Regions from separate parts of the Microbacterium sp. LB12 genome, predicted to be linked through region 2. Evidence: riboswitches for the same ligand, from Rfam matches in the RefSeq annotation. Region 2 holds a riboswitch; the other holds the start of a gene.
What was found. Region 2 has a riboswitch for thiamine pyrophosphate ahead of thiM (hydroxyethylthiazole kinase). Riboswitches for the same ligand answer to the same signal wherever they lie in the genome.
Positions count from the first base shown of each region.

Region 1 (9,099 bases), on a different contig from region 2:
CATGCGCACCGCTCGCCGAGATCCTCAAGCTCAACGGCTTCTCCACGGCGCAGTTCGGCAAGTGCCACGAGGTTCCCGTGTGGGAGACCGGGCCCACCGGGCCGTTCGATCACTGGCCGACGCCCGGCGGGGGATTCGAGTACTTCTACGGCTTCCTCGGTGCCGAGACGAATCAGTACTACCCCGCCATCTATGAGAACACGGTCCCGATCGAACCCGATCGCACGCCCGAGGAGGGCTACCACTTCATGGAGGACATGACGGACCGCGCCATCGGCTGGATCAGGGCGGAGAAGGCGATGACCCCCGACAAGCCGTTCTTCGTGTACTTCGCTCCGGGAGCGACGCACGCGCCGCACCACGTGCCGAAGGAGTGGGCCGACAAGTACACGGGTGCGTTCGACGACGGCTGGGATGCGCTGCGGGAGCGCACATTCGCCAACCAGAAGAAGCTCGGGATCGTGCCCGAGGGCACCGACCTGACGCAGCGTGACCCCGTGATGCCCGCGTGGGACGACATGCCCGATGAGCTCAAGCCGGTCCTGCGGCGGCAGATGGAGGTCTATGCGGGGTATCTGGAGTACGCGGATCACTACGTGGGCGAACTGGTGGACTCGCTCGACCAGCTCGGAATTCTCGACGACACCCTCGTCTACTACGTCATCGGCGACAACGGCGCGTCGCCCGAAGGAACGCTGCAAGGCACGTTCAGTGAGCTGATCTCCATCAACTACCGCGGCGATATCGAGACGACGGAATTCTTGGCCGCGAAGATCGACGATCTCGGTGGGCCTGACGCATACAACCACTACGCGATCGGTTGGGCGCATGCGATGTGCACGCCGCTGCAGTGGACGAAGCAGATGGCTTCGCACTGGGGCGGCACCCGCAACGCGATGATCGTGCACTGGCCATCTCACATCACCGACGGCGGGGGCATCCGGGATCAGTTCACACACGTGATCGATGTGGCTCCCACCGTTCTGGAAGCTGTGGGAGTGCCCGAGCCCTCGACCGTGAACGGCGTCACTCAGGAGCCGTTGCACGGAACCTCGATGTCATACACGTTCGCTGACGCGGATGCTGCGGAGCGGCATCAGACCCAGTACTTCGAACTGCTCGGCAACCGTGGAATCTACCACAAGGGGTGGTCGGCGATCACCGCGCACCGTTACCCCACCGCCCCGGGAATCCCTCAGATGACCCAGGGCTTCGACGACGACCGGTGGGAGCTGTACGACGGTGCAAGCGACTGGTCCCAAGCGCACGACCTCGCCGCCGAGCACCCGGAGAAGCTCGCCGAGCTGCAACGACTGTTCCTGCTGCAGGCCGACCGCTACAACGTCTTTCCGCTCGATGACCGCAAGGCTGAGCGCCTCAACGCAACGATCGCCGGACGGCCGGAACTCGTCGCGGGGACTTCGCAGACGCTGTTCCCGTCGATGCGTCGTCTCCCGGAGAACACCGTTCTCAACATCAAGAACCGTTCCTGGTCGGTCACCGCAGAGATCGTGGTGCCGGAGGGAGAAGCGGGGGTGCACGGCACGATCGTGGCGCAGGGCGGACGCTTCGGCGGGTGGGCGCTGTACGTTCATGAGCGTTCCCTCCGCTTCTGCTACAACCTGCTGGGCGTCGAGTGGTATACGGTCCGTGCGGACGCACCTTTGCCGTCAGGTACGCATCAGGTGCGCGCAGAGTTCGCCTACGACGGCGGCGGTGTCGGAAAGGGTGGGAGCGTCACCTTGTTCGTCGATGGGGATACGGTCGGCAGCGGGCGGGTCGACTCGACGCATCCGTTCATCTTCTCCGGGGATGAGACCACCGACGTCGGAGCCGAGATGGCGACGACGGTCTCCGGCGACTACGACGCGCGGGGGAGTCGCTTCTCGGGCCGGATCGCCTGGGTGCGGCTCGACCTCGGCGACGACGATCACAGTCATCTGATCGACCCCGACGACGTCTACCACGTCGCGATGCGTCGACAGTGAGGGGCGTCGCTCCGTCCCCTGCCGCCGAGCCACCCCCTTTTGTGCGAACCACCCCTCTACGAGCGGGCGGAAGGGGCCGGTTCGCGCGGAAAGGGGTGGTTCGGCAGAGAAGAGGAAAAGGGAGGAGAGGAGGGGGAGCTAGTCGGCGGTGAGGCCGAGGAGCTCGAGCGGGTGGGTCAGACGCCACCACGGACTCGGGTCCTCGACGTCGCGGGCGAGCACCAGCGACGTCTTCGTGGAGTTGAGCGGACCTGTCGTGGTCATGCTGCCCACGGTGCCCCCGCTGTCGCGTACCTCACCGAGGGCGAAGTCCGTCTCCGCTGTCGCGAGTGCGCCGTTCCACAGCACCACGTCGGCGTCCTCCCCGGCGACGACGTCGACCTTCTCGCCCCACAGCGTCGTCACCTCGCCCACGACCGTGCCCTTCGCGACCGCGGGGCCCTGGCTCTGCAGGGCGGCCTCGGTCTCGGCGAACAGCCCGCGCGTGACCGCGAGACGCTGGTCGTTGTCGTCCTGGTTCAGCGCCGTCGCGAACAGATGCACCGTCGTGTCGCCCACCGTGATGTCCTTCGCGGCGAGCAGGTTCCAGCCGACGAGCGTGCCGGTCTTGATGCCGATGACACCCGGGTCGCCGAGCAGGCCGTTCGTGTTCACGACAGTGCCCGCGCCGGGGAGATCGACCGAGACGGTGCCGACAATCTCCGCGAACACCGGATTCTGCATCGCGCGCTCGCCGAGCGCGACCAGGGCCTCGGGGGTGGCGGTGTTGCGCTCATCGAATCCCGACGGCGTCACCACGGTGATCCCGGTCAGCCCGCGATCGCGCAGCCAGACCTCGGCCGCCTTCGCGAACGCGGCGTCGGAACCCCAGATCTCGGATGCCAGTCGATCGATGTAGTTGTTCGCCGAGCCCATGAGCGTGCCCTGCAGCAGCTGATACTCGGTGAGCGACCCGCCGACGGGCACATCGAGTGCGGACTGATCGCTCTTGCGGTACTGCCAGTACTCGGTGCTGTCGCTGCGCGTGAACGAGAACGACGGTCCCTGCTCGCCGAGGGCGAGCGGCATCCGGTCGAGCACCATCAGACTGCTCACGACCTTGGTGATGCTCGCGATGCTCACCGGATCGGGGATGGATGCCGCGGTGCTGATGCCTGCGATCCCCACGGCCGCACTGCCCTGGGCCGGCCAGGCGACCGTGGCGGCGGGGGCGGGAGTGGTCGCGAACTCGACCGATTGGACCTGCGGTGCCACCTCGTGCAGCGGCCAGAGCAAGGTGGTGCCCGCGTACCCGCCGAGGAGGGCGACGAGAGTGCACAGCGGAACGAGGATCCCCGGACGGGCGATCGCGGGGCGCAACCGTGCCCCGCGCATGAGCCCCGTGGCGAGCTCGTCGTCGGCGACCTTGTCGAACGTGGCCACGGGAGGGTGCGCCGCGACCTCCGCGGGATCGACCCAGGTGAGGGCGGTGGCGGTCGTGGTCTCGTCCGCCCACTTCGGCGCCGAGGCGTCGAGCAGTGCGGCCGCGTCATCGGGGACGTCGTCGACCACCGGGCGCGCCCGCGGCGAGAACGGCGGCTTGGTCAGCGGAGGCGTCGGCGCCGTGGCCGCATCCGGAGCGATCGGGGCGGTCGGCGCGTCCGGGACGATGACGCCCGTGGCTGCACCCGACGACGCGGCTACGGACGCGTGCGAGGCGAACGGCGTGCCGTCGACAGGTCCGGAGGGGGCGGTGGTCGCCGGGCTGCCGTCGCGGACGACGCCCGTCGCCTCGTCGGCGGGATCTGAAGCGGTCACCCGTTTAAAGTACCCAATCTCCGGCGCGATCCGCGGCGCACGGTCCGTCGCCGCGTCGGTGTCGTGAGCGGTAGGATCGTCACCACAACCACGGGAGTCCGGCGAGCCGGGCTGAGAGGGAGCGAATCGCGCTTCGACCGTCGAACCTGATCTGGGTCATGCCAGCGCAGGGAGGAGTTCAGATGAGTACGTCCACATCCACGTCCGCATCCGCGAAGACGCAGGGATCCGCACCCGCCAGGAGCTTCCTGCGCTGGCGCATCGTCGACATCGTCGTCGCCAGCGTGATCGGCGTCGCCGCCGGGCTGATCTTCCTGGCCTGGAACGTCGGCTACCTCGGGCCGAAGGCCCTGCTGGAGCCGCTGCTGCCCGGCGTCCAGGGCCTCCTCGACGGCCCCTGGCTGTTCGCGGGCGTGCTGGGCGGGCTCATCATCCGCAAGGCGGGGGCCGCGATCTACGTCGAGCTCCTCGCGGCGGTCGTCTCCGCCCTCATCGGCAACCAGTGGGGCGGATTCCTCACCCTCGAAGCCGGTCTCGTGCAGGGTCTGGGCGCCGAGCTGATCTTCCTGCTGTTCTTCTACCGTCGGTGGTCGCTGCCGGTCGCGATCCTCGCAGGAGCGGGCGCCGCGCTCGCCGGCGGGATCAACAACCTCGTGCTCTGGTACGCCGGATCCGGTCCGGCCTTCACGATCATCTACCTGATCAGCACGGTCATCTCGGGTGCCGTGATCGCGGGCGCGCTGTCGTGGGTGCTGGCACGCGGGATCGCCGCGACCGGAGCGCTGGACCGGTTCGGCTCCGGGCGCGAGGCGCGCGTCCGCGTCTGATGCGGGCGGATCAGACCGCCCCCGTCGCGGTCGAGGCGCGGGGCTGGGGATGGCGTCATGCGAGTCGCATCGCCTGGGCCCTGCACGACATCTCGTTCCGCATCGAACCCGGGGAACGCGTGCTGGTGCTCGGTGCGTCCGGGGCCGGGAAGTCGACGCTGTTGCACGGGCTCGCGGGCGTGCTCGGCGGCGAGGAGGAGGGCGAGAGCACCGGCGACCTGCTGGTCGACGACGCTCCCGCCACGGCGACCCGCGGCCGTGCGGGGCTGGTGCTGCAGGATCCCGATTCGCAGGTCATCCTCGCGCGAGCGGGGGACGACGTCGCGTTCGGGTGCGAGAACCTCGGGGTGCCGCGGGCGGAGATCTGGCCGCGTGTGGCGGAGGCGTTGGACGCGGTGGGCCTCGACGTGCCCATCGACCACCCGACCAAGGCCCTGTCCGGTGGACAGAAGCAGCGGCTCGCCCTGGCCGGCATGCTGGCGATGCGGCCCGGCCTGGTGCTGCTCGATGAACCGACCGCGAACCTCGATCCGGACGGGGTGATCGAGGTGCGGGATGCGGTGGAGCGGATGCTGCAGGCGCAGCCGGCGACGCTCGTCGTGGTGGAGCACCGGCTCGACGCGTGGCTGCCGCTGATCACGCGCGTGATCGTGATCGGTGCGGGCGGTGTCGTCGCCGACGGCGCCCCGCGCGAGGTGCTGGTGCGCGAGGGCTCCCGGCTCTCGTCGGACGGCGTGTGGGTGCCGGGCTGGCCGCCGCGTGTGCCGTCGCCGCCGTCGTCGGCGCCCGGTGAGACGCTGCTCTCCGCCCGGGGGCTGGCGGTCGCGCGGGTGAAGGGCCGTCCCGTCGCCACCGGGATCGACCTCGACGTGCGTGCGGGCGAGGCGCTGGCGATCACGGGCCCGAACGGCGCCGGGAAGTCGACCCTCGGCCTCACACTCGCCGGCCTCCTGCCCCCCGCCGCCGGGGCTGTCACCGCATCCGCAGCGCTGGCCGACGGCGCCGATCCGGCGCCGATCCGCTGGGCATCCCGCGAGCTGTTGACCCGCATCGGGATGGTGTTCCAGGAGCCGGAGCATCAACTGCTCGCCAAGACCGTCCGCGACGAGCTCGCGGTCGGCCCACGCGCGCTCGGCCTGCCGGAGGACGAGATCGCGGCGCGCAGCGAGGAACTGCTCGCGCGCCTGGGACTCACGGCGCTCGCGGCCGCGAACCCGTACACCCTGTCCGGTGGGGAGAAGCGCCGGCTCACGGTCGCGGCGGCGATCGCGACACGGCCGCGCGTGCTGGTGCTCGACGAGCCCACGTTCGGTCAGGACTCCCGCACGTGGTCGGAACTCGTCGCGATGCTCGCCGCGCTCCGCGATGAGGGATCGGCGATCGTGACGATCACCCACGACCTCGAGGTCGCCCGCGCCCTGCACGCCTCCCGGTTCGAGCTCGGCGGTGCGGCATGACGGCCGTCGACACGCGTGCTCGCACCGGTGCGATCGCGGGAGTGAATCCGGTCGCGAAGCTCGGCGTGAGCGCACTGATCGCGGTGCCCCTGATCCTGACCCTCGACCCGGTGTCGGCATCCGTCGCGCTCGCCCTCGAGTTCGTGCTGTTCCTGTTCGCGGGGATCGGCTGGCGCGAGTTCTGGGTGCGCACGTGGCCGGTGTGGCTCGCCGCACCGCTGACCGGTCTGACGATCGCGCTGTACGGCGAGACGAGCGGCGTCGTGTACGTGGACTGGTTCGTGCTGCGCATCAGCGAAGGGTCGCTCGCTCTGGCGCTGGCGACCATGCTGCGGGTGCTGGCGATCGCGCTGCCGTCGGTGGTGCTGTTCATCACGGTCGATCCGACCGACCTCGCCGACGGGCTCGGCCAGATCCTCCGACTGCCCGCCCGGTTCGTGCTCGGCGCGCTCGCCGGGTTGCGCATGGTGGGCCTCTTCCTCGACGACTGGCGGGCTCTGGAGCTCGCACGCCGAGCCCGAGGTGTGGCCGACCGCGGCCGCATCCGCCGATTCCTCGGCATGGCGTTCGCCTTGCTCGTGCTGTCGATCCGTCGCGGCGCCAAGCTCGCCACTGCCATGGAGGCTCGCGGATTCGGCGCGCCAGGTCCGCGCACCTGGGCCCGGGAATCGCGGTTCGGCGCCGCGGAGTGGACGCTGCTCGGCATCGGCGCCGCGATCTCGGCCATCGCGATCGCCGCGGCCGTGGCCACCGGAGCCTGGAACTTCATCCTCGGGCCGGCCTCCTAGCATCCGCCATCCGGGCGGGGTGAGAACCCGTTGAAACCGCTCGACGGCATCACTACGGTGGGCGGCACACGCGTCGCGACATCCATCAGAGGAGAGGTTTCGATCATGAGCACACCCGATTCCGACTACGAGCCGATGTTCACCAGGCCGGGTGAGGCGACGGTCGCCGCGCGACATGTCATCCCGTCGCAAGGGTCGCTTCCGGCGACCGCACGGCAGATCGTCGAGGACGAGACGATCCTCGACGGCAATGCGCGGCTGAACCTCGCGACGTTCGTGGGCACCTGGATGGATGACGAGGCCAAACAGGTCTACGCCGCCTCGTTCGACAAGAACATGATCGACAAGGACGAGTACCCGCAGACCGCCGCGATCGAGGACAACTGCTGGCACATGCTGGCGAACCTGTGGAATGCGCCGGATGCCGCGAAGAGCATCGGCACGTCGACCATCGGCTCGTCGGAGGCGTGCATGCTCGGCGGGCTCGCGTTCAAGCGGCGGTGGCAGCAGGCGCGACGCGCAGCGGGAAAGGACACCTCTACGCCGAACCTCGTGATGTCGAGCGCGGTGCAGGTGTGCTGGGAGAAGTTCTGCAACTACTTCGACGTGGAACCCCGGTACGTGCCGATCAGCGCCGATCACAAGACGCTGGACGGGCACGACCTGGAGAAGTACGTCGACGAGAACACGATCGGCGTGGTCGCGATCATGGGCGTCACCTACACCGGGATGTACGAGCCGGTGGCGGAGATCGCGGCGGCTCTGGACGAGATCCAGAAGAAGACCGGCCTCGACATCCCGATCCACGTGGACGGGGCATCGGGCGCGATGATCGCACCCTTCCTGCAGCCGGACCTCGTCTGGGACTTCCGACTGGAACGGGTGCACTCGATCAACACCTCCGGCCACAAGTACGGCCTGGTCTACCCGGGTCTCGGCTGGGTCGTGTGGCGGGATGCGCAGTGGCTGCCGGAGGACCTCGTGTTCAAGGTCAGCTACCTCGGCGGCGAGATGCCCACCTTCGCACTGAACTTCTCGCGCCCGGGTGCGCAGGTGCTGCTGCAGTACTACCTGTTCCTCCGCCTGGGCGTCGAGGGCTATCGCGCCGTGCAGCAGGCCTCGCAGGATGTCGCGAAGTTCCTGTCGGCCGGGATCGCGAAGCTCGATGCGTTCGAGCTGTGGAACGACGGGAGCGACATCCCCGTCTTCGCGTGGCGACTCAAGGACGGGCACACGAAGAACTGGAACCTCTACGGCCTGCAGGATCGACTCCGGATGCGCGGCTGGCTCGTCCCGGCGTATCCGATGCCCGCCGACCTCGAGCAGATCACGGTGCAGCGCATCGTGGTGCGCAACGGGCTCAGCATGGACCTGGCCGCCGACCTCCTCGATGCGATCGCCGCCGAGGTCGCGCATCTCGACGCGCTCACCGCGCCGATGCCCGGCGACCACCCCGATTCGGCGTTCCACCACTAGGAGGCCGCGATGTCTGCATCCGACGCGGAACACGTCCCGCCGGCATCCTCGTCAGCGGCGCCGCCGGTGGCGGCTCCACCGCCGAAGCAGGTGTCGCGCCCCGCGGTCGCGATCCTCGGAGTCGGCCAGCTCGCCCTCCTCACGCTCGTCGTGGTCGCGAGCCTGCGCTCCCTCCCGGCGATGGCGACGTACGGACTCGGGAGCGTGATGCTGTACCTGATCCCGGCGATCGTCTTCCTCGTGCCGACCGCGCTCGTGGCTGCGGAGCTCGCCACGGGCTGGAAGGGCGGGATCTACGTCTGGGTGCGGGAGGCGCTCGGAAACCGCTGGGGCTTCACCGCGGTGTGGCTGCAGTGGATCCAGAACGTGGTGTGGTTCCCGACGCAGCTGGCCTTCATCGCCGGGGCTCTGGCCTTCGTGTTCGTCGATCCCTCATTGTCGAGCAGCGGCTTCTTCACAGCCGTGGTGATCATCGTCTTCTACTGGGGTTCGACGCTGGTGACGCTCCGTGGCGGCAACCTGTTCGCGAAGCTGGGCTCGTGGGGCGGCATCCTCGGCACCCTGCTGCCGGCCGTGATGCTGATCGTGTTCGGGGCGATCTGGGTGTTCGGCGGGGAGAAGAGCCAGGTCCCGTTGGAGGCCTCCGCCCTCATCCCGCCCTTCACCGGGTTGGCGTCGATCGTGCTGATCGTGTCGAACGTGCTGGCATACGCCGGTATGGAGGTGAACGCGGTCCACGTGAATCAGATGAAGGACCCGGGCAAGG
Region 1 is NZ_JBBCPF010000001.1:653,725-662,823, forward strand. Features, by position in the region: gene WFM69_RS03225 (arylsulfatase) at 1-1,988, shown strand, start outside; gene WFM69_RS03230 (D-alanyl-D-alanine carboxypeptidase family protein) at 2,127-3,785, opposite strand; TPP riboswitch at 3,866-3,977, shown strand; gene WFM69_RS03235 (ECF transporter S component) at 3,968-4,612, shown strand; gene WFM69_RS03240 (ABC transporter ATP-binding protein) at 4,612-6,069, shown strand; gene WFM69_RS03245 (energy-coupling factor transporter transmembrane component T family protein) at 6,066-6,857, shown strand; gene WFM69_RS03250 (glutamate decarboxylase) at 6,963-8,333, shown strand; gene WFM69_RS03255 (amino acid permease) at 8,343-9,099, shown strand, end outside.
Region 1: linked by a shared signal. The riboswitch ahead of WFM69_RS03235 (ECF transporter S component) and the one ahead of thiM (hydroxyethylthiazole kinase) in region 2 are both predicted to bind thiamine pyrophosphate.

Region 2 (9,099 bases):
CGAGATCAACGTGACGCCCGACCGCGGCTACGCCTTCTCGCTGCGCGGTGTCGCCCGTGAGTATGCGCACGCCACCGGCGCCGCCTTCCGCGACCCCGCCGAGCGCGACTTCGCCGAGCTGCAGCCGGGTACCGGGCACACCACCGTGGTCGACGACATCGCTCCGGTGCGCGGCCGCGTGGGTGCGAGCGAGTTCGTGACCCGCGTCGTGCGCGACGTGGACCCGTCGCGCCCGACACCGCCCTGGATGGTCGCGCGGCTCAGCCTCGCGGGCATGCGCTCACTGGGCGTACTGATCGACATCACCAACTACGTCATGCTCGAGCTGGGTCAGCCGCTGCACGGCTACGACCTCGACAAGCTCAGCGGCGGCATCACGGTGCGCCGCGCGACGCCCGGCGAGAAGATGACCACGCTCGACGGGGTGGAGCGTGCGCTCCACGTCGAGGACCTGCTCATCACCGACGAGTCGGGTCCGATCGGTCTCGCGGGCGTCATGGGTGGCGGCACGACCGAGATGAGCGACACCACGCGCAACGTGCTCATCGAGGCGGCGATCTTCGACCCGACGACCATCGCCCGTTCGGCGCGACGCCACAAGCTGCCCAGTGAGGCCTCGAAGCGCTTCGAGCGTGGCGTCGACCCGCTCATCCCGTTTGTGGCCGCACGTCGCGTCGCCGACCTCATGGTCGAGCTCGCCGGCGGCACGCTGACGGAAGAGGGCGGCGCCCTGTTCGCGGAGGTGTTCGTCGAGGAGATCGCCCTCCCCGACGGCTTCGTGCAGGGACTCATCGGCGTCGACTACACGGACGAGGAGATCACCGGCGCGCTGACGACGATCGGTGCCGAGGTGTCGGAGGCCGAATCGGGGTGGACGGTGATCCCGCCGACCTGGCGCCCCGACCTCACCGACAAGTGGACGCTCGCGGAGGAGGTCGCCCGCATCCACGGGCTCGACCGCATCCCCTCGGTGCTTCCCACGCCGCCGTCCGGCCGCGGGCTCACGGCGCACCAGCAGGGCCGCCGCCGGGTGGCGGATGCGCTCGCTGCGGCAGGTTTCGTCGAGACCCCCGCGTTCCCGTTCACGACCGAGGCGCAGAACGACCTGCACGGCTCCGCCTCGGGCGAGAAGCTGCCGAGCATCCGTCTGGCGAACCCGCTCGACGGACAGGCGCCGTTCCTGCGTCGTTCGCTGATCCCCGGTCTGCTGCAGACCGCGCACCGCAACATCTCGCGCGGACTCACCGACCTCGCGATCTTCGAGACCGGGGCGGTCTTCCTCCCGGAGCCGGGGGTGGAGTACGGCACGGATGAGGTGCCGCCGCTGGGCGTGCGTCCGTCCGACGAGACGCTCGCGGCACTCGATGCCTCGATCCCGCCGCAGCGCCGGCACATCGCCGCGCTGCTGACCGGGCACACATCACCGCGTCAGCCTGGTCGCCCCGCCGAGGACGCGGGCCTGGCCGAGGCACTGGATGCCGTGCGGGTGATCGCGGCCGCCGCCGGCGTCGACATCGACGTGATGCAGGCGGAGCGTGCGGCGCTCCACCCCGGACGCACCGGATCACTCGTGGTGGACGGGGAAGAGGTCGGCTACGTCGGCGAACTGCACCCGGTGGTCGCCGAGGACGCGGACATCCCCGGGCGGGCCACGGTGCTCGAACTCGACCTCGACCGCCTCCTGACGCTTGCGAGTGGACGGGTCGTGGCGGCATCGCTGTCGACGTTCCCCGCGGCCACGCAGGATGTCTCGCTCACCCTGCCGGCGGAGGTCCCGGCGGCCGAAGTGCGCGCGGCCCTCGCCGAAGGAGCGGGAGCGCTGCTCGAATCCGTGCGCCTCGTGGACGATTACCGCGGTGAGGGCGTGCCGGAAGGGTCGAAGAGCCTGACCTTCGCGCTGCGTTTCCGTGCCGAGGACCGCACGCTCACGGCGGCCGAGGCCACCGAGGCCAAGCTCGCCGGTGTCGAGGTCGCCGCTCAGCGCTTCGGCGCGGCCCTGCGCGATTGAATGCTGCTCAGAGCAGACCGTGCCACGCGGCGCGGTCTGCTCTGAGCGGAACGGCTTCCCTCACGGCCGGCATGCTGGTGACATGGAGCCATGACTGATGTGCTGATCCTCGGCGGGACCGGTTGGCTGTCCGGGCGGATCGCCCGACGCTGGCTGGATGCCGGAGCCGAGGTCACGTGCCTCGCCCGTGGTTCGCGCCCCGCACCGGACGGCGCCGTGCTCGTGCAGGGCGACCGCGACGATCCCGAGGTCTACGCCGCGCTCGCTCGGCAGGAGTGGGATCACGTCGTCGACATCTCGTCGCACGCGGCGCAGGTCGGGGGAGCCGTCGAGGCGCTCGGGGACCGCGCCGCACGTTGGACGTACGTGTCGTCGATGTCGGTGTACTCCGACGACGCCACGGTCGGGGCAGACGAGTCGGCTCCGAGGCATCCGCCCGCCCGTCCCGGCGACGAGTACGAGTATGGCGCCCAGAAGGCGGCAGCCGAGGACGCGGTCGATGCGTTGGGGGAGCGTGCCCTCATCGTTCGACCTGGTCTGATCGTGGGTGACGGCGACCCCAGCGACAGGTTCGGGTACTGGGCTGCTGCGTTCGCTCGCGCCGGCGCCGACTCCGTGCTGCTGCCGCCGCTCGAGGGGCGGTCGGCCCAGGTGATCGACGTGGACGACCTCGCCGCGTTCATCGCCACGACCACGGCGACCGGCGCGGTCAACGCGATCGGAGACGAGCAACCGCTCGCCGCGCTGCTGGAATCCGTGCGCGCCGCGGCAGGCCACGGCGGCCCGACCGTCGTCGCCGAGGAGGAGTGGCTCATCGCGCACGACGTGGCGTTCTGGGCGGGGCCACGCTCGCTCCCGCTGTGGCTCCCCGCGGAGATGACCGGCTTCATGACCCGATCCAACGCGGCCCTGCACGCCGCGGGTGCCCGCCTGCGTCCCCTCGCCGACACGATCGAGCGCGTCCTCGCCGACGAGCGGGAGCGTGGCGTCGGCCGTGCGCGCCGGGCCGGACTGACGAGGGCGGAGGAGCAGGCGCTGCTGGCCGATCGCTAGACTTCGAGCAGTGACACGGGGTGCCGCGAACCGCGGCTGAGAACAGACCCGTCGAACCTGATCTAGTTCGTACTAGCGAAGGGATGTCGCGATGAGCGATCTTCTGCGTCCTGATTCCACCACCGACCTCGCGGGTTCCGCCGCGGCCCTGCTGGGGATGATGCGCGAGACGCCCCCGTTGACGCACTGCATCACCAACGCGGTCGTCGCCGGGTTCACGGCCAACGTGCTGCTGGCGGTCGGCGCCGCCCCCGCGATGGTCGACATCGTCGGCGAGGCCGGCTCGTTCGCCGGGGTCGCCTCGGGAGTGCTGATCAACCTGGGCACGCCGACGCCCGAGCAGCGGTCAGCGAGCATCGAGGCGGTGACCGGTGCCGCCGAGTCCGGCACTCCCTGGGTGCTGGACCCGGTCGCGATCGGTGCTCTCCCCGTGCGCACGGCGCTCGCCCACGAGCTCGCCGCGCGACGTCCGACCGCGATCCGCGGCAACGCGTCCGAGATCCTCGCTCTCGCCGGCCACAGTGCCGGCGGGCGCGGTGTGGACGCGACCGACAGCACGGATGCCGCAGCCGACGCCGCCCTGGCCCTCGCGCACGAGTACGGGAGCGTGGTGGCGGTCTCCGGTCCGATCGACTTCGTCACCGACGGGGAGCGGGTGCTCCGGCTGGCGAACGGGCACGAGCTGCTGACTCGCGTGACCGGGGGAGGCTGCGCGCTCGGTGCGGTGATGGCCGCGTTCCTCGGGGCTGCGCGCGCGACCGCGCATGATGCGCTGACCGCGGTCGCCGCCGCGAACCTCGTCTACACGATCGCCGCCGAACGTGCTGCAGCGGTTGCAGCGGGACCGGGGAGCTTCGCCGTCGGCCTGCTCGACGCCCTCGCGGCCGTGGGTCCCGAGGACGTCATCGCGGAGGCGCGTGTCGAGGGAGGTGCACGGTGATCGCCGATCTCTCCCTGTACCTCGTCACGGACGCGGAGCTGTGCGGTGATCGCGGTGTCGTCGAGACCGTGCGCCTGGCCGTCGAGGGCGGGGTACGCATCGTGCAGCTGCGGGACAAGACGGCGAGCGACGCGGAGATCGTCGAGCAGCTGGTCGCGCTGTCCCAGGTGATCGACGGACGCGCGCTCCTCGTCGTGAACGACCGACTGGATGCCGCCCTCGCAGCGCGCGCATGTGGCGCACGGGTCGACGGCGTGCACCTGGGGCAGGGCGACGCCTCGGTACAGCGGGCGCGCGAGACCCTCGGCCCGGAGGCGCTGATCGGACTGACCGCGAACACCGCGGCGCATCTCGACGCGGTGCGCGCGCTGCCGCCCGGAACCGTCGACTACCTCGGTGTCGGCGTGATCCGTCCGACCACCACCAAGCCGGACCACCCGGAGCCCCTCGGCATCGCCGGCTTCGGCGCGTTCGCCGCGTCGAGTCCGCTGCCCTGTGTCGCGATCGGCGGGGTCGGGATCGATGACACGGCGGCGCTGCACGAGGCCGGAGCGGCGGGACTCGCCGTGGTCTCGGCGCTGTGTGCGGCCGACGATCCCGCGGTCGCGGCGCAGGAGTTTCGGCGGCGGTGGGCCGCGCGCGGTGTGCCACGGGTGCTCAGCATCGCGGGGAGCGACCCTTCGGGCGGTGCCGGCATCCAGGCCGACCTCAAATCCATCGCCGCGAACGGTGGCTACGGCATGGCCGCGCTCACCGCGCTGACCGCCCAGAACACGCAGGGTGTGCGCGGCGTGCACGTGCCGCCGACCGACTTCCTCCGCGCGCAGCTGGAGGCGGTCTCGGACGACATCGTGATCGACGCGGTGAAGATCGGGATGCTGGCCGACGCCGAGGTCATCCGCACGGTCGGTGCCTGGCTGGATGCAGTGCGTCCGCCGATCGTGGTGCTCGACCCGGTCATGGTCGCGACCTCCGGGGACCGGCTGCTGGATGCCACCGCCGAGCGGGAACTGCGTGGCCTGCTCGGTCGGGCGACCCTGGTGACCCCGAACCTCGCCGAGCTCGCGGTTCTGGCCGGCCGCGACATCGCCGACTGGGCCGACGCGCTCGCCGCGGCGGATGAACTCTCCGCCGAGATCGGCGCAGCCGTGCTCGTGAAGGGCGGTCATCTCACGGGTGACCAGGCGCCGGATGCCCTCGTCGATGCACGGCTCGGCCTGCGGCAGGAGTTCGCCGGGGCCCGCATCCCCACCGCGAGCACGCATGGCACGGGCTGCTCGCTGTCGTCCGCGCTCGCTACCCGGCTGGCGCGGGGAGAGGCGCCGATCGAGGCGGTGCAGGCGGCGCGCTCCTGGCTCCGGGAATCGATCCGCGCCGGCGCCGCACTGCGGGTCGGTCGCGGTCACGGCCCGGTCCATCACTTCTCCGGCCTGTGGGAGCTCTCCGGCCTGGGGGAGCGTGGGGGAGCCGTGCCCGTTCCCGCCGCGGCCGACATCGCTGCGGAGTGGTGGCAGGGCATCGCCGACGTCCGTGCCGCGATCGACGAGCTGCCATTCATCCGCGCCCTCGCCGACGGCACGCTGGAACGCGCGCCGTTCCTGTCGTACCTGGCGCAGGACGCCCTGTACCTGCGTGACTACGCCCGGGTGCTCGCCGAAGCCGCGCGCCTGGCTCCCACCTCCGCAGAGCAGGCGTTCTGGGCGGAGTCCGCGCACGGATCGATCGTCGGAGAGCTCGAGCTGCACGCCTCGTGGCTGACTCCCACGCAGGGCGTCAGTGCCGCGACGTTCTCCGCCGAACCGGTGCCCGCGACCACCGCGTACCTCGATCACCTGCGTTCCGTCGCCTTCGGCGGCAGCTATGCCGAGATCGTCGCCGCCGTGCTCCCGTGCTTCTGGCTCTACACCGACCTGGGTCGGCGCCTGCACGGGGGCGAGTTCGGGGAGTACGCCCGTGACCCGCGGCATCCCTACGCCTCCTGGCTCACGACCTACGCCGATCCGGCGTTCGAGGAGGCGACCCGGACGGCGATCGCCTACGCCTCGGAGGCGGCGGAGGCCGTAGATGAGGCGACCCGGTTGCGGATGCGGAGGGCCTTCGACGTCTCCGCTGCGCATGAGCGGTCTTTCTTCGCCGCCCCACTGGAGGCACCAGTGCGCGGATGACGTGCCGGATTTGCGGTGGCCGCCGGGGCCGCGCTACTGTCGCGACATGCCTTCGGCCGCCACCGCTTCTTCGACGCTCGCTCCGAGCGTCATCGCTGTGCGCCGACGCCGCGGCCGCCGACTCTAGGCGACCCCGCCCTCCTGCCTGCGCACGCACGGCGGTCGAGTGCCGGTGTCGCCGCCCTCGGCCCCGTCCCTGGTCCCGTTTTCCGCGAGGGCCCGACCGTTAAGGTAGAAGCATGACGTATTCCGTCGCCGTCTCCGGCGCATCCGGCTACGCAGGCGGCGAGATCCTCCGCATCCTGGCCGACCATCCCGACATCGAGATCCGCACCGTCACGGCGCATTCGAATGCCGGACAGCCGCTCGTCGACCACCAGCCGCATCTGCGCTCGCTCTCCCACCTCACCCTGCAGGACACGACGCCGGAGATCCTCGCCGGACACGACATCGTGTTCCTCGCCCTGCCGCACGGACAGTCCGGGCAGTACACCGACGCGTTGGGAGACGCACCGCTCGTGATCGACGCGGGCGCCGATCACCGACTCACCTCGGCGTCGGCGTGGGACGCGTTCTACGGGGGAGCGTTCCACGAGCCGTGGACCTACGGAGTGCCCGAGCTCCTGGTCGACGGAGTCAAACAGCGCGAGCATCTGCGGGGCGCGACGCGCATCGCCGCCCCCGGCTGCAACGCGTCCACGGTGAGCCTGAGCCTCGCCCCCGGAGTCGCTGCGGGGGTGATCGATCCGTCCGACATCGTCTCCGTGCTCGCGGTCGGTCCTTCCGGCGCGGGCAAGAGCCTCAAGACGAACCTCCTCGGCAGCGAGCTCCTCGGCACCGCCAATCCCTATGCCGTCGGTGGGACGCACCGGCACATCCCCGAGATCCGGCAGGCGCTCGCCGCGGCATCCGGCACCGCTCCCGACGGCATCCGGATCTCCTTCACGCCGGTGCTGGTTCCCATGTCGCGGGGCATCCTCGCCACCTCGACCGCGCCGATCGTCGATGGTGCGACCGACGCGCAGATCCGTGACGCGTGGCAGAGCGTGTACGGCGATGAGACGTTCGTACAGCTGCTCCCGGAGGGGCGGTTCCCGCGCACGGCCGACGTGCTGGGCGCCAACACCGCTCTGATCGGTCTCGCGATCGATCGGGCCGCGAACCGCGTGACGGTCGTCACCGCGGTCGACAACCTCGTCAAGGGCACCGCCGGCGCTGCCATCCAATCCATGAACATCGCGCTGGGACTTCCCGAGGCCCGCGCCCTCTCAGTCAACGGAGTCGCACCATGATCGTCGAGGCAATGCAATGAGCGTCACCGCCCCCGCAGGATTCGAGGCGGCCGGTGTCGCCGCAGGTCTGAAGTCCACCGGCAAACCGGACGTGGCCGTCGTCGTCAACCGCGGACCTCGCAAGGTGGGCGCCGCGGTCTTCACCAGCAACCGCGCCAAGGCCAACCCCATCATCTGGTCGCAGCAGGCCGTGGCCGACCGGGTCGTCGAGGCCGTCGTGCTGAACTCCGGCGGGGCGAACTGCTTCACCGGCAGCTTCGGTTTCCAGACCACGCACCAGACCGCCGAGAAGGCGGCCGAGCTCCTCGGCGTCAGCGCCGGTGACGTGCTGATCTGCTCCACGGGCCTGATCGGCACCGGAGACGAGGTCTTCCGTTCCAAGGTTCTCGCCGGTACCGCGCAGGCGATCGCCGAGCTCTCCGCCGACGGGGGAGAGAGTGCGGCGCACGCGATCATGACGACCGACACGGTCGCGAAGACCGCCACCGTGACCCGCGACGGCTGGACGATCGGCGGAATGGCGAAAGGCGCGGGGATGCTCGCGCCCGGGCTCGCCACGATGCTCGTCGTGCTCACCACCGATGCCGTGCTCGAACCGCTCCAGGCCGACGAGGCGCTGCGGCGGGCCACCGGGCAGACTTTCGATCGGCTCGACTCCGACGGGTGCATGTCGACGAACGACCAGGTCACGCTGCTCGCCAACGGCGCATCCGAGGTCGTCCCCGACCTCGACGACTTCACGGCCGCGCTGACCGCACTGTGCCAGGAGCTCGCGGTCAAGCTGCAGGGAGACGCCGAGGGCGCCAGCCACGACATCACGATCGAGGTCCGAGCTGCCGTGTCCGAACAGGACGCGGTCGAGGTCGGCCGCTCGGTCGCCCGGAACAACCTGTTCAAGGCCGCGATCTTCGGCAACGATCCGAACTGGGGGCGTGTGCTCGCCGCGATCGGCACCACGAACGCGCAGTTCGACCCCTACGACGTCGACGTCTGGATGAACGGCGTGCGCGTGTGCACGGAGGGCGGCCCCGACCGTCCGCGTGAGGAGGTCGACCTGACGCCCCGCGCCACGCACCTCGTGATCGACCTGAAGAGCGGCGACGCCACGGCGACGGTGCTCACCAACGACCTCACCCACGACTACGTGCACGAGAACAGCGCCTACGCCTCATGACCGACATCCAGGACACCCCGGCCGAGGTCGCCGCGCAGAAGGCGACCACGCTCATCGAGTCGCTGCCGTGGCTCAAGAAGTTCCGTGACCAGATCGTCGTGATCAAGTACGGCGGCAACGCCATGGTCTCGGAAGAGCTGCAGGACGCGTTCGCGGAGGACATCGCCTATCTCCGCTACGTCGGCGTGCAGCCGGTCGTCGTGCACGGCGGTGGCCCGCAGATCTCGAACATGCTGCAGCGGCTCGAGATCCCGAGCGAGTTCAAGGGCGGCTACCGGGTCACCAACACCGAGGCGATCAGCGTGGTGCGCATGGTGCTCACGGGGCAGGTGAACCCGCAGCTCGTGTCGAAGATCAACTCGCACGGTCCCATCGCGACCGGGCTCAGCGGCGAGGATGCCGGACTGTTCGGCGGACGCCGCCGCGGCGTGGTCGTCGACGGCCAAGAGGTCGATCTCGGACGCGTC
Region 2 is NZ_JBBCPF010000004.1:285,037-294,135, forward strand. Features, by position in the region: gene pheT (phenylalanine--tRNA ligase subunit beta) at 1-2,008, shown strand, start outside; gene WFM69_RS10075 (NAD-dependent epimerase/dehydratase family protein) at 2,099-3,061, shown strand; TPP riboswitch at 3,068-3,162, shown strand; gene thiM (hydroxyethylthiazole kinase) at 3,153-4,001, shown strand; gene WFM69_RS10085 (bifunctional hydroxymethylpyrimidine kinase/phosphomethylpyrimidine kinase) at 3,998-6,166, shown strand; gene argC (N-acetyl-gamma-glutamyl-phosphate reductase) at 6,406-7,458, shown strand; gene argJ (bifunctional glutamate N-acetyltransferase/amino-acid acetyltransferase ArgJ) at 7,475-8,632, shown strand; gene argB (acetylglutamate kinase) at 8,629-9,099, shown strand, end outside.